3 regions of the Pseudomonas sp. LBUM1674 genome follow, and region 3 is predicted to be linked to each of the others. Evidence: riboswitches for the same ligand, from Rfam matches in the RefSeq annotation. Region 3 holds a riboswitch; each other region holds the start of a gene.

Region 1 (4,578 bases), 1.6 Mb from region 3:
GCTTGCTCCCGCCGGGCTGCGCAGTGGCCCCAGAAGAGGGACTGCTGCGCAGTCCAGCGGGAGCAAGCTCCCTCGCCACACGCGTTCGACAAGACTGTGCTATTGGCGCCCAGCCCCCCAGCTATCCTGCCGCAACCCGGCACTCACTACGTTTAACGATGCTAAAGGGCTCGTCACCACCCCGCATCCCGGACGCCGGCTGCAGAAAACCGAGCAAGGCCTGCCGGGTTTCATGCCAGGCTGCCGGGTGCTCCATATCGAGGAAGTGCCCGGCGTTCGTGACGGTATGGAACTCGGACTGAGGAGCATGCTCGCCGAACAGCCGGGCGTCCTCCGCCGAGGTGTATTCATCCCATTCGCCGTTGACAAACAGCAGCGGGATGTCGATGGCATTGGCACAGGTGATGTAACAGTGGGTGTCCTGGGTCAGCACCTCATTCACGTGGAAATGCATCTGCCTGTATTCGTGCTCCGCCAGGCTGCTGACATGGCGGTGATTAAAGCGTTTGAACAGCGAGGGCAGGTGCTTGCCGATCGTGTTGTTGATCAAGCGTCCGACATTGAGGCGATCGCAGGCCTGGAGTACGTGCAGGCCGCGTTCCAGGTAATCGCGCATCGGTGTATTGATGCGCGCTGCGAAAGAACTGATGACCGCCCTCTCGATTCGTTGTGGCCGCTGGGCCAGCGCCACCAGGGTCGCCGCACCGCCCCAGGAAAAGGACAGCACATGGTGCACACTGAAGTGTTCGATCAATTCCAGCAGAATCGCTGCCTCGTCTTCCTTGCGGATCGGTTGGCCGTGGAGGTTGTGTCGTTTCGACTGACCGGCATAGGGCTGATCGTAGAGGACCACATTGAATTGCGGCTGCAGGTAACGCACCGTCTGGGCAAAGGATGCGGTCGTTGACAGCGAGCCGTTGACCAGAATGATGGTTTTGTCAGCGGCGGCGTTGAGATAGTGTTCGGTATAAATCTTGTACTTATCGCAAATCTCGACGATGGCGGTTTTCGGCATCATGTCATTTTCTTCCTTGAACCCATTGGACTGAGCGCACAGCGTGAGGGATGCCCACAGGGCCCTATCGCACAAAGCAGTACGGGTGGAACCGACAGCGAAGTGCCAGGTAAATACATTAAAAGCTCAAGGTGGTTTTCAAACGTCAACGCATGGGCCTCCTGGGGTTTAACCTGCATCACGGGCAAGCGGCGACAGCGCGAGCGTGTTACGCAGCGCTCTGTGACCGATAAGTCACTGACTGACCAGAGGTTCAGAGTTAAGCAGGTATTTCCCGGTCTGCAAGCCTGTGCAGCACTTTGGTGCTGATTGACCTTCAACGCGCACTTGCACCCTGGAATCGGCACACGAGAAAAAATACTGGACCGTTGAACGGCATGATCGACTACCATGCCGGCCGCCGGTTTCCACATGGGATTAATAGGGAATCCGAGATGCCCGACACGGCATCAATCGGAACTGCCCCCGCAACTGTAGGTGCTGAGCCTGCTCCTGAACTGCCACTGGGATCGCTTCCGGGAAGGCTGGAGCCAGGCGATGACGCATCAGTCAGGAGACCTGCCGGCCAAGCTAATCACTAACCGGCGGGGTGTCCGGGAAGGACATCCTTGCGCCGTGCGTCACCTGCTGTGATCGCCACGCCAGTGCTTTAACGGCAGCGTTCGATGATGTGTTTCCAGTCCGTGCCCCCTGCCCCGAGTACGGTCAACTGGAGTTTGCGTCATGCTGCTGTCACGCCTTGCCACCCTCGTCACTGCGCTGGGTCTGTCCACTCTCGCCCATGCGGCCCCGACCCACTACCCCCTGACGGTCGAGAACTGCGGCAGCACCCTGACCTTCGAGCAGGCACCGAGCCGCGCCGTGACCATCGGCCAGGCCGGCACCGAAATGCTCTACGCCATGGGGCTTGGCAACAAACTGGTTGGCACGTCGCTGTGGTTCAACGAGGTGCTGGCCAAGTACAAGACAGTGAACGACCCGATCCCGCGCCTGGCCGATAACGAGCCGAGTTTCGAGGCGGTGATCGGCAAACGCCCGCAGCTGGTGGCGGTGGAACTGGAGTGGATGGTCGGCCCGCAAGGCGTGGTCGGTACCCGCGAGCAGTTTCACGAGCTGCAGATCCCGACCTACCTGATGCCTTCCGACTGCGAAGCCAAGGACAATCTGGTCGGCGCCGACGGCACACGGCTGGAGGCGTTTCGCATCGACAGCATTTACAAAAGCATCAGCCAACTGGCCGAGATCTTCGATGTGCAGGAACGCGGCCGGCAGTTGAACGACGAACTCAAGGCCAGCCTGGCGAAGTCTGTCGCCACGGTGCAGAACAAGGACCTCAAGCACACCAGCGCGCTGTTCTGGTTCTCCAGTGCCAGTCTGGACATCGACCCTTATGTCGCCGGACACAAGGGCATTCCCGACTTCATGCTCAACACCCTGGGCGTGCGCAACGTGGTGCAATCCGACGAAGAATGGCCGACCGTCGGCTGGGAAACCATCGCCAAGGCCAACCCGACGTTCCTGGTCATCGCACGCATGGATCGCCGTCGCTTTCCCGCTGACGACCATCTGAAGAAACTGGCATTCCTGCGCAGCGACCCGGTGACCCGCAACATGGACGCGGTGAAAAACAACCGCATCATCATTCTCGACGCCATGGCCATGCAGGCCAGCGTCAGAATGTTCGACGGCCTGGCCACCCTGGCATCAGCCATCGACGGCTATGACCTGCCGCAATGACCAGGACGCTGATTCGCACATTGCTCGCCGCAATGACCCTGCTGTTGGCCGTCATTGCCGGAGTGGCCATCGGTGAAACGCCGATCGCTCCGGGCGTGGTGTTCCAGGTGCTGGCCAACAAACTGTGGGCTGCCGGCTATGTCCTCGACCCGATCGACGAAGGCATCGTCTGGAATTATCGCCTGACCCGCGCGCTGGTGGCCGCGGCCTGCGGTGCGGGTCTGGCCACTTGCGGGGTGATCCTGCAATCGCTGCTGCGCAATCCGCTGGCCGATCCCTACCTGCTCGGCATCTCCGCCGGCGCCTCGACGGGCGCGGTGCTGGTGGCATTGCTGGGCCTGGGGGCGGGACTGATTTCGCTGTCGGTCGGCGCGTTTGCCGGGGCGGTTGCCGCCTTCGCCGTGGTGGTTTTGCTGGCCCGTGCCAGCGGTTCGCCCGGCGGTACCTCGCAGATCATCCTCGCGGGGATTGCCGGTTCGCAGCTATTCAATGCGCTCACGGCGTTCCTGATCACCAAGTCGGCCAGTTCCGAACAGGCCCGCGGCATCATGTTCTGGTTGCTGGGCAATCTCAGCGGGGTGCGCTGGCCGTCGGTGTGGCTGGCCGTCCCGGTTGCTATGGCCGGTCTTGCCGTTTGCCTGTGGCATCGGCGGGCACTGGACGCCTTCACCTTCGGCGCCGACTCGGCCGCCTCGCTCGGCATCCCGGTACGCCGCGTGCAATTGCTGCTGATCAGCTGCGCCGCACTGGTGACGGCAGTGATGGTGTCGATTGTCGGCTCCATCGGTTTTGTCGGGCTGGTCATTCCCCATGCCGTGCGACTGCTGCTGGGCACCCGGCATGCGCGCCTGCTGCCGGCCAGTGCGCTGGGGGGTGCAGTGTTTCTGATCGCCGCCGATGTCCTCTCCCGGACACTGATCAAAGGCCAGGTGATCCCGGTCGGAGTCATCACGGCATTGGTCGGCGCTCCGGTGTTCGCGTTGATCCTGATCGGCAGGAGGAATGCCCGATGAATGCCCTCACACCTGTTATCGGCGAATCCGTGCTGAGCTGTTCCGGACTCGGGTTCCGAGTCCGCGACGCTGAACTGCTGCACGATATCCACCTGGACATCCGACGGGGAGAAACCCTGGGCATCGTCGGGCCCAACGGTTCGGGAAAATCCACGCTGCTGAAACTGCTGGCCGGCGTGCGCGTCCCCAGCCGGGGTGACATCCAACTCAACGGCCAGCGCCTCAAGGCGCTATCACGGCGGACCATCGCGCAAACCCTGGCGGTGGTTGAGCAACAGGCCGACACCCTGGACGCCATCAATGTGTTTGATGCCGTGGCCCTGGGCCGGACACCGTGGCTGTCGGCCTTGAGCCCGTGGTCGAACGAGGACGCTACCATCGTCCAGCAGGCGCTGTGCGACGTCGATGCGGCGCACCTGAAAAACCGTACCTGGCACAGTCTGTCCGGCGGTGAACGCCAGCGTGTCCACATCGCTCGCGCCCTGGCCCAGCGCCCGCAGATTCTGTTGCTGGACGAGCCGACCAATCACCTGGATATCCAGCATCAGCTCGCGATCCTGAACGTGGTGCAGGCGCTGCCGGTGACGACATTGATCGCCCTGCATGACCTGAACCAGGCACTGACCTGTGATCGTCTGGCGGTACTGGAACGGGGGCGACTGGTGGCCCTCGGCAAGCCGCTGGAGGTGCTGACCCCGCAGCGCTTGCTGGAGACATTTGGCGTGCACGCGCATTACCTGACCGACCCTTTCGACGGTGCGCGGGTTCTGCGGTTTCGTTCTGTTTGACTCGCCGCAAGTTTACACACGCAGC
Region 2 (4,578 bases), 1.3 Mb from region 3:
AATCCGGTATCACGGATCGGCGAGAAAAACAGCAACTCGGCGCCCATGGCTCGCAGCAGATCCAGGCTCGCGCCGTAGGTGAAGGCAAAGGCTTCGTCACGGGCCACGGCAATCCGCACGCCGGCCAACAAAGGCTCGGCAGCGATCACATCGGGGGCGGCGAATTCCACTGCCGGCGGCAACGCCACCTCGCAACTGCTGGCCAGGGCATCGGCCGCTGCGTCGAGGCGCAGATCAAGATCGTTCAACTCGCTGGCCTGAACCAGCCCCAAGTGCCGGCTCGGCAGTTCGATCCCGGTCTCCCGGGACAAGGCGCCATACCAGCGCAAGCCTTCAGTCAGGCTGCCTTCGAGCAACTGCGCATGGCGCAACGTGCCCACGCGATTGGCCAACACACCGGCAAACGGCAAGTCCGGCTGATAGCGCGCCAGCCCCAGGGCCAGTGCACCAAAGGTCTGGGCCATCGCGGTACCATCGATCACTCCGAGCACCGGCACACCGAAGTGCCGCGCCAGATCGGCGCTGGACGGCGTACCGTCGAACAGCCCCATCACGCCCTCGATCAGGATCAGGTCGGCAACAGCTGCGGCTTCCCACAACAGTCGACGACTTTCCTGCTCGCCGACCATCCACATGTCCAGTTGATACACCGGCGCACCGCTGGCGCGCTCGAGAATCATCGGGTCGAGGAAGTCCGGGCCGCACTTGAAGACCCGCACCTTGCGCCCCTGATTGCGGTGCAAGCGGGCCAGCGCGGCGGTGACGGTGGTCTTGCCCTGACCGGAGGCCGGCGCGGCGATCAATACCGCCGGGCAATGACGTGGTTGACTCACAATTCGACGCCTTTTTGCGCTTTGATACCGGCCTGGAACGCGTGCTTGATCACGCCCATTTCCGTGACGGTGTCGGCCAGCTCGATCATTTCCGGTTTGGCACCGCGACCGGTGACCACCACATGCTGCATCGGCGGACGCGCCTGCAAATCACTGAGCACCTGATCGAGGTCGAGATAACCGTGCTTGAGGGCGATGTTCAACTCATCGAGCACCACCAGACCGATGGACGGATCGCTCAGCAGTTCGCGGGACACTGCCCATGCGGCTTCGGCGGCAGCGATATCACGCTGGCGATCCTGGGTTTCCCAGGTGAAGCCCTCGCCCATCACATGAAACCGCACCTGCTCTGGAAAACGGCGGAAGAACAGTTCTTCGCCGGTACTGTTGCGGCCCTTGATGAACTGCACCACGCCACACTGCATGCCATGGCCCAGGGATCGGGCGAGCATGCCAAAGGCCGAGCTGCTCTTGCCTTTGCCGTTGCCGGTCAGCACCAGCAGCAGGCCGCATTCGTTCGGGGAATTGGCAATGCGTTCATCGATCACGGCTTTTTTGCGCAGCATGCGCGCCAGGTGACGTTCATCACGATCGGGGGTATCAGTCATGGGGGAGCTCTCCGTTGAGGCTGGATAACGGCGGGCAGGCACAAGAATAGACGGCAAAAAGCCTGGCATCGCCCACCGTGATGCCGCTGGATGGATCAGGCCGGTCTCCGGGCTCATGAGCGGCGCTGGCCTGACTGCGCGCCTTCCCATGTCGGCTTTCGACACAGTGGCTCAAGGCGCAGTCTTCACTCATTTACCGTTGCGGGGGCAGCGTCGGGATCATGACTCTTCATCGTTCGAAGACAGTCACTCACCGACTTCCCTGTTTCACTCTGTCGGCCATGGCCACAGAGCACCTGAAACAAGCCGCGAAGGTTAGAGGGTTGGGGGTGGAGCGTCAATTGAGAAAGAGGCTCGCGACTGACCGGTTGAACCATCGCACCTCCCGGCTTCTCTATGATTGTATCAACGCGTCCATAGGGAAGATCAGCATGCGCAAGCCCCAGCTCGTTCTCGTCATCGCGCTCGCCGGAGGGCTCGCCGCCTGTGGTGAAACCTCCAGCCTGCAAGTCATGGACGGCACCGGTCCGTCGCCCAAGCTGCCAGAACCGAACAAGACCCTGATCCCGACGGTGAACATCGCCCCGGCGATCGGCTGGCCGGACGGCGCAAAACCCGTCGCGGCGACGGGAACTCAGGTCGCCGCCTTTGCCGAAGGCCTCGATCACCCGCGCTGGCTCTACGTGTTGCCCAACGGCGACGTGCTGGTCGCCGAGACCAATGCGCCACCCAAGCCCGATGATGGCAAAGGCGTTAAAGGCTGGGTCATGAAGCAAGTCATGGGTCGTGCCGGTGCTGCCATACCGAGCCCGAACCGCATCACGCTGCTGCGGGACAAGGACCACGACGGCATTGCCGAAACCCGTACGGTGTTCCTGGAAAACCTCAATTCGCCGTTCGGCATGACCCTGGTCGGAACTGACCTGTACGTTGCCGATACGGACCGCTTGCTGCGTTTCCACTATGAAGATGGCGATACGGCGATCAAGTCGCAGCCAATCAAAGTGGTCGATCTGCCGGGCGGCACGCTCAATCATCACTGGACCAAGAACGTCATCGCCAGCAAGGATGGGAGCAAGCTGTACGTGACGGTGGGTTCCAACAGCAATGTCGCCGAAAACGGCATGGACCAGGAAGAAGGTCGCGCGGCGATCTGGGAAGTGGATCGCGCCACCGGCAACCATCGGATCTTCGCTTCGGGGATCCGCAATCCCAACGGCCTCGCCTGGGAACCCCAGAGCGGTGCGCTGTGGACAGCCGTCAATGAGCGTGACGAAATCGGCAGCGACCTGGTACCGGACTACATCACTTCGGTGAAGGACGGCGGGTTCTACGGCTGGCCTTACAGCTATTACGGACAACATGTCGATGCACGCGTGACCCCGCAGAATCCGGACCTGGTGGCCAAGGCCATTGCGCCGGACTACGCCGTCGGCCCGCACACGGCATCGCTGGGCCTGACCTTTGCTGAAGGCAACACTCTGCCGACGCAGTTCAAGGAGGGCGCATTCATCGGCCAGCATGGCTCGTGGAACCGCGATCCGCACAGTGGTTACAAGGTGATCTTCGTACCATTCAGCGCGGGAAAACCGGTCGGACAGCCGGTTGATGTGCTCACCGGATTCCTCACCGACGACGAAAAAGCCATGGGCCGCCCGGTAGGGGTGGTGATTGATCGGCAGGGAGGATTGCTGGTGGCTGATGATGTGGGGAACAAGGTGTGGCGGGTGTCGACAGCGCGATAGCTGTACACATGACCTGTGGGAGCGGGCTTGCCCGCGATGAGGCCGGCACATTCAACATTGATGCTGTCTGACCCACCGCAATCGCGGGCAAGCCCGCTCCCACAGGGATCGCGTTTAACGTTTACGACAGAGCGTCAACCCATCCCCCAACGGCAACAACGACAGATCCACCCGCAAGTCATCCTTCAAGGCCAGATTGAGCGCCTGGATGGCCCGGGTGTCTGCGCTTTCAGGATTCTCCTCAAGCACCCGCCCACTCCACAATGTGTTATCGAACACCGCCAGGCCACCGACCCGCAGCAAACGCAACGCATGCTCCAGATAGCTCGGATAATTGGCCTTGTCGGCATCGATGAAGATCAGGTCGAACTGTCCCGGGCAATCCAGTTCGGCCAGGGTTTCCAGCGCAGGCGCCAACCGCAGATCAATCCTTTGCGCCAGACCCGCTTCCTGCCAGTAACGGCGCGCGGTAGCGTTGTAGTCGCCGGGAATGTCGCAGCAGATCAGCGAACCCTCATCCGGCAACGCCGCTGCCATGCACAAGGCGCTGTAACCGGTGAAGGTACCCACTTCCAGTACACGCCTGGCGCCGGTGAGTTTCACCAGCAACGCGAGGAACTGCCCCTGCTCCGGCGCCACCTGCCAACGCGCCATGGGCAGCGCCTGGGTTTCATCGCGCAAGCGCTTGAGCAGCGGCGTCTCCCTGAGGGAGACGTCGAGCAGGTATTGATACAGGGCATCATCGAGATTGAGCGTGCGAGCGGTCATGACCAGACTCTGCAATCTATGGGTTATGGGCCAGATGCTCTGGTTGTAGCACACGCTTGGCGCTCAGGTAGGCTCTCTGCCAATAAGCCTTGGACAAGCTGTCGAGCTTCACCGTACCGCCAGTGGCCGGGGCATGGACGAAGCGACCTTCGCCGACATAGATCCCGGCGTGGCTGACCTGGGAGCCGCCATTGGTGGCGAAAAAAAGCAGGTCGCCGGTTTGCAGGCCTTCCTTGCCGACACTGGCCGCTTGCATGCCGATCATCTCGCGAGTCGTGCGCGGCAAGGAAATACCGGCAACATCGCGGTAGACGTAACCGATCAGCCCGCTGCAATCAAAGCCCGAATCTGGCGTGTTGCCGCCCCACCGATACGGCGTGCCGACGAGGCCGAGCGCACGAAACAGTACGTCTTCGGCGGCGGGAGAAAAGGCTTGGGAGGGACCGAAAATCAGCGGCGCGCGAATCACCGGCGCCGGTGGCGGCGGTGTGCGGCTGGCGCAGGCACTGAGCAGCGCTGCGAAGCACAGGATTGCGAGGCGGGCCGACATCGTCATAGGCAGAACATCCTGATCTGGCTGCGGCTTTTTCCACCGACAGGGCAGAAAAGAAAACCGCCTGCGCA
Region 3 (4,578 bases):
AACTCCACCAGCCGCTCCACGCCGTAGCGCCAATAGGCGATGCCACCGTGCAGCGAAATCAGAATGACCTTGGCGTGACGCAATACTTCGTCGACATACAGGTCGACCGAGGCGTGATTCTGCACCTGCATCGGGTTGGCCAGGCGCACGCTCGGGTAATCGTCCGGTAACTGCTGCGCCGCTTCGGCGAGCAGCGCCAGGCTGGAGTCGCCGCTGCACAGGATCACCAGCTCGGCGGGGGTCTGTCCAAGGTCGGCAATATTGTCATCCGACACGAAACCGCCGGGCTGGGTCCTGAGCAGGTGCATGGCTTAAACGCTGAGTGCGGCGCGCAATTGCGCTTCGAGCAGCGCGGCATCCAGCTCCTGGCCGATCAACACCAGACGCGTGGTGCGGGCTTCTTCGGCGCCCCACTGACGGTCGAAATGCTTGTCGAAGCGTGTGCCCACGCCCTGGATCAACAGGCGCATCGGCTTGCCCGGGATCGCGGCGAAACCTTTGACGCGCAGGATGCCGTGCTGGACCACCAGTTGGGTCAGGGCATCCAGCAGCAGGCTTTCGTCAGCTGGCGGCAGTTCGATGGAGATCGAATCGAAGGCGTCGTGGTCGTGATCGTCCTCGCCTTCATGGTGATGGTCGTGATGGCTGTGACGGCTGTCGATGTGCTCTTCGGAACCGGCACCGAGGCCGATCAGTACGTCCAGTGGCAGGCGGCCGCTGCTGGCTTCGATGACTTTCACCGCTGGCGGCAGTTCTTCGGCGACTTCCAGGCGCACCCGGGCCAGGTCTTCAGGGCTGATCAGGTCGGCCTTGTTGAGGATCACCAGGTCGGCGCTGGCCAGTTGGTCGGCGAACAGTTCGTGCAGCGGCGATTCGTGGTCCAGGTTCGGGTCGAGTTTGCGCTGGGCGTCGACCTGGTCCGGAAATGCGGCGAAGGTGCCGGCGGCGACCGCCGGGCTGTCGACCACGGTGATGACCGCGTCAACGGTGCAGGCGCTGCGGATTTCCGGCCACTGGAAGGCTTGCACCAGCGGTTTTGGCAGGGCCAGGCCCGAGGTTTCGATGAGGATGTGGTCGAGGTCGCCGCGACGGGCCACCAATTCGCGCATCACCGGGAAGAATTCTTCCTGGACGGTGCAGCACAGGCAGCCGTTGGCCAGTTCGTAGACACGGCCGTTGGCTTCTTCTTCAGTGCAGCCGATGGAGCACTGTTTGAGGATTTCGCCGTCGATGCCCAACTCGCCGAACTCGTTGACGATCACCGCAATACGGCGACCCTGAGCGTTGTCGAGCATGTGCCGCAGCAAGGTGGTCTTGCCCGAGCCGAGGAAGCCGGTAACGATGGTGACGGGGAGTTTGGCCAGTGTTTTCATCGGATGCCCTTTGGCAAGGTGGCGGGCATACGGGACGACAATCGCTGCGACAGGCGCGCGCAAGAGTTCCGCCACCGGATCACCCCGCCCGGTTGTAGTGAGAATCTGTGTCGAGGCAGGTCTCCTGGCTGACGGTGTGCCAGTCGTTCGACTGGCGTTTGCTGCGCCTTCCCGCGAACCCGTTGCACAGGGTTTGCAGTGGCGTGGCAGCGAAACATCACCGTTCACAGTTGCGGGGGCAGCCGCGGCATCGACCGCGTTCCCTTCTTAGCTTCGGCAGACGCCGAAGAACCTCGAAAGCGCAAGGCTACGCATGGTATGGGGGCGGGTCAATGTCTTGTGGCGTCCGCACCGGCCCCTTCGCCGGCAAGCCGGTCTCGCTCCCACAGGTGACCGCATTCCCATGTGGGAGCGAGCTTGCTCGCGAAGGGAGCGATTCGGCATCCAAGTGAGAACCCATGCCAATTGACGCCCAACCCCCGCCCATGCTCTCCTACACGCCTTGTTACGGGTGCCCTTCACAGGGTGAAACGGGAAACCGGTGAATCATGTGCTTTACTCAAGGCCATGTCAGTCCGGTGCTGCCCCCGCAACGGTAAGCGAGCGAAGCGTCAGATCCACTGTGCCAGCAGTCCGGCATGGGAAGGTGACGCTTGCAGGTTCAGGCGACAGCCTGCGCCCCTCGTGAGCCCGGAGACCGGCCCGCAACATCAGGTGAACGTCATGTTCACTGAATAACAAACCCGCGGTGGGCGGGCGCTGTTGAGCCTCTGCGCGCCTGATGCGCAGGGATCTTCCATGCGCTCTATTCACCCGCTGACAGACCAGAGGGAAGCGCCATGTCGATCATCAGCAGCACCGGCAGCAACACAGACAAGAGCACCGCCAGCAGCACCACGACCCTGACTCAACGCCTGACCGCCGCCGCCTGTGCGTCGATCCTTGGCGCAAGCCTTGTGTATTTCGCCGGTTTCTCGCACATCGAGGCGGTGCACAATGCCGCCCACGATACCCGTCATAGCTCCGCTTTCCCGTGCCATTGAGACCTGCCGACATGATCAAGCGTATCGCGCAAACCGCGGGTTTCACCGGGCTGCTGGCCGCCCTGTTGCTGACCCTGCTGCAAAGCTTCTGGGTTTCGCCGCTGATTCTGCAGGCGGAAACCTACGAAAAATCCGAGCCGGCCGCTGTTGAAGTGCATGAGCACGCCGCGGGTGCTGTCGCCGCCCATTCCCACGATGCCGAAACCTGGGAGCCGGAAGACGGCTGGCAGCGCGTGTTGTCGACCACCGGCGGCAACCTGGTGGTAGCGGTCGGTTTCGCCTTGATGCTTGCCGGTCTCTACACCTTGCGCGCCCCGACCAAAACCTCTCAAGGCCTGCTCTGGGGCTTGGCCGGCTATGCGACCTTCGTGCTCGCGCCGACCCTCGGCCTGCCGCCTGAACTGCCGGGGACTGCCGCGGCCGATCTGGCGCAACGGCAGATCTGGTGGATCGGCACTGCCGCCTCCACCGCGGCCGGCATCGCCTTGATCGTGTTCAGCCGTCACTGGCTGATGAAGATCCTCGGCGTGGCCATTCTCGCCGTTCCACACGTGATTGGCGCGCCGCAACCAGAAGTGCATTCGATGCTCGCTCCGGAAGCGCTCGAGTCGCAGTTCAAAATCGCTTCGCAGCTGACCAACGTCGCGTTCTGGCTGGCCCTGGGCCTGATCAGCGCCTGGTTGTTCCGCCGCAAGAACGATGGCCAGTACCACGCATGACTGATACCCGCACAGCGCCGACCCTGGTGGTCGGCCTGGGCTGCCAGCGCGGCTGCCCGGCCAGCACGTTGCGGGCGCTGCTCGACCAGGCGTTACAGGCGCATCAAATCGGACTTCACCAGATCAAGGCCCTGGCCAGTATCGACCTGAAGCGCGAAGAACCTGGCCTGATCGAACTCGCCGAACAACTCGCGCTGCCGCTGATGTATTTCAGCAGCGCACAATTGGCCAGCTATCAAACGCAACTCAGCCACCATTCGGACATCGCGTTCGAACGCACCGGCTGCTACGGCGTAGCGGAAAGTGCTGCCCTGGCCCTGGCCGAACAACTGGCCCAGGCGCCAGTAAAACTGCTGATCTCGCGACAGAAATATGCCCAGGCGACCCTCGCATTGGCCGGCGCTGCATAAAATCCCCGATAATCCCCTCCTCGATCATGAGCAATCTTCATCTGAAGCCTTGCCCAGCCCATTTTTTCACAGGAACCGACGATGACTGTCTATTTCATTGGCGCCGGTCCCGGCGACCCGGAACTGATCACCGTCAAAGGCCAGCGGCTGATCCGCAGCTGCCCGGTGATCATCTATGCCGGCTCCCTGGTGCCCGCCGCCGTGCTCGAAGGTCATCAGGCCGAACAGCTGGTGAACAGCGCCGAACTGCACCTGGAACAGATCATCGAACTGATCAAGAGTGCCCATGCCAAGGGCCAGGATGTGGCGCGGGTGCATTCCGGCGACCCGAGCCTGTATGGCGCCATCGGCGAGCAGATTCGCTACCTGCGTGAACTCGGCATTGCCTTTGAAATCATTCCCGGTGTGACCGCGACAGCGGCCTGTGCGGCACTGCTGGGTGCGGAGTTGACCTTGCCGGATGTATCACAGAGCGTGATTCTGACCCGTTACGCCGACAAGACGACGATGCCGGCCGGTGAAGAGTTGGGCAGCCTGGCGCAACACGGGGCGACCATGGCGATCCATCTGGGGGTCAATCATCTGCAGAAGATCCTGGTCGAATTGCTGCCGCATTACGGTGCGGATTGCCCGATCGCGGTGATTCACCGGGCGACCTGGCCGGATCAGGATTGGGTGGTGGGGACGCTTGAGGATATTGCCGGGAAGGTTGAGGCGAAGGGGTTTCGGAGGACGGCGTTGATTCTGGTGGGCCGGGTGTTGGGTAGCGATCACTTCAGTGAGTCGTCGCTGTATCGCGCCGGGCATGCGCATTTGTATCGGCCATAGGGCCCCTTCGCGAGCAGGCTCGCTCCCACAGTTGATCGCATTTCAATGTGGGAGCGAGCCTGCTCGCGAAGGCGTCAGTGAATTTCACCCATAAAAAAACGGCACTCACGGGTGCCGTTTTTTCATGTCGCAGCGAACACCTTAGTAGTAGGCGTTTTCTTTCTGCGTGTGGTCAGTCACATCACGAACACCCTTGAGCTCGGGA

What was found. A riboswitch is a leader RNA that binds a small molecule or an ion and turns the genes downstream of it on or off. The one in region 3 is predicted to bind cobalamin.
Region 1: linked by a shared signal. The riboswitch ahead of ACA067_RS10975 (ABC transporter substrate-binding protein) and the one ahead of ACA067_RS18005 (CbtB domain-containing protein) in region 3 are both predicted to bind cobalamin.
Region 2: linked by a shared signal. The riboswitch ahead of cobO (cob(I)yrinic acid a,c-diamide adenosyltransferase) and the one ahead of ACA067_RS18005 (CbtB domain-containing protein) in region 3 are both predicted to bind cobalamin.

What each region holds. Positions count from the first base shown of each region.
Region 1 covers NZ_CP166779.1:2,341,932-2,346,509, reverse strand. Annotated here, with positions in the region: gene ACA067_RS10980 (alpha/beta fold hydrolase) at 122-1,018, opposite strand; cobalamin riboswitch at 1,402-1,595, shown strand; gene ACA067_RS10975 (ABC transporter substrate-binding protein) at 1,739-2,752, shown strand; gene ACA067_RS10970 (FecCD family ABC transporter permease) at 2,749-3,765, shown strand; gene ACA067_RS10965 (ABC transporter ATP-binding protein) at 3,762-4,553, shown strand; gene ACA067_RS10960 (efflux RND transporter permease subunit) at 4,566-4,578, opposite strand, start outside.
Region 2 covers NZ_CP166779.1:5,204,001-5,208,578, forward strand. Annotated here, with positions in the region: gene ACA067_RS23785 (cobyrinic acid a,c-diamide synthase CobB) at 1-833, opposite strand, end outside; gene cobO (cob(I)yrinic acid a,c-diamide adenosyltransferase) at 830-1,441, opposite strand; cobalamin riboswitch at 1,523-1,756, opposite strand; gene ACA067_RS23795 (PQQ-dependent sugar dehydrogenase) at 1,873-3,186, shown strand; gene ACA067_RS23800 (O-methyltransferase) at 3,301-3,954, opposite strand; gene ACA067_RS23805 (C40 family peptidase) at 3,971-4,510, opposite strand.
Region 3 covers NZ_CP166779.1:3,916,148-3,920,725, forward strand. Annotated here, with positions in the region: gene cobN (cobaltochelatase subunit CobN) at 1-308, opposite strand, end outside; gene cobW (cobalamin biosynthesis protein CobW) at 312-1,373, opposite strand; cobalamin riboswitch at 1,471-1,684, opposite strand; cobalamin riboswitch at 1,866-2,093, shown strand; gene ACA067_RS18005 (CbtB domain-containing protein) at 2,213-2,416, shown strand; gene ACA067_RS18010 (CbtA family protein) at 2,428-3,135, shown strand; gene ACA067_RS18015 (cobalamin biosynthesis protein) at 3,132-3,545, shown strand; gene cobM (precorrin-4 C(11)-methyltransferase) at 3,627-4,373, shown strand; gene nfuA (Fe-S biogenesis protein NfuA) at 4,515-4,578, opposite strand, start outside.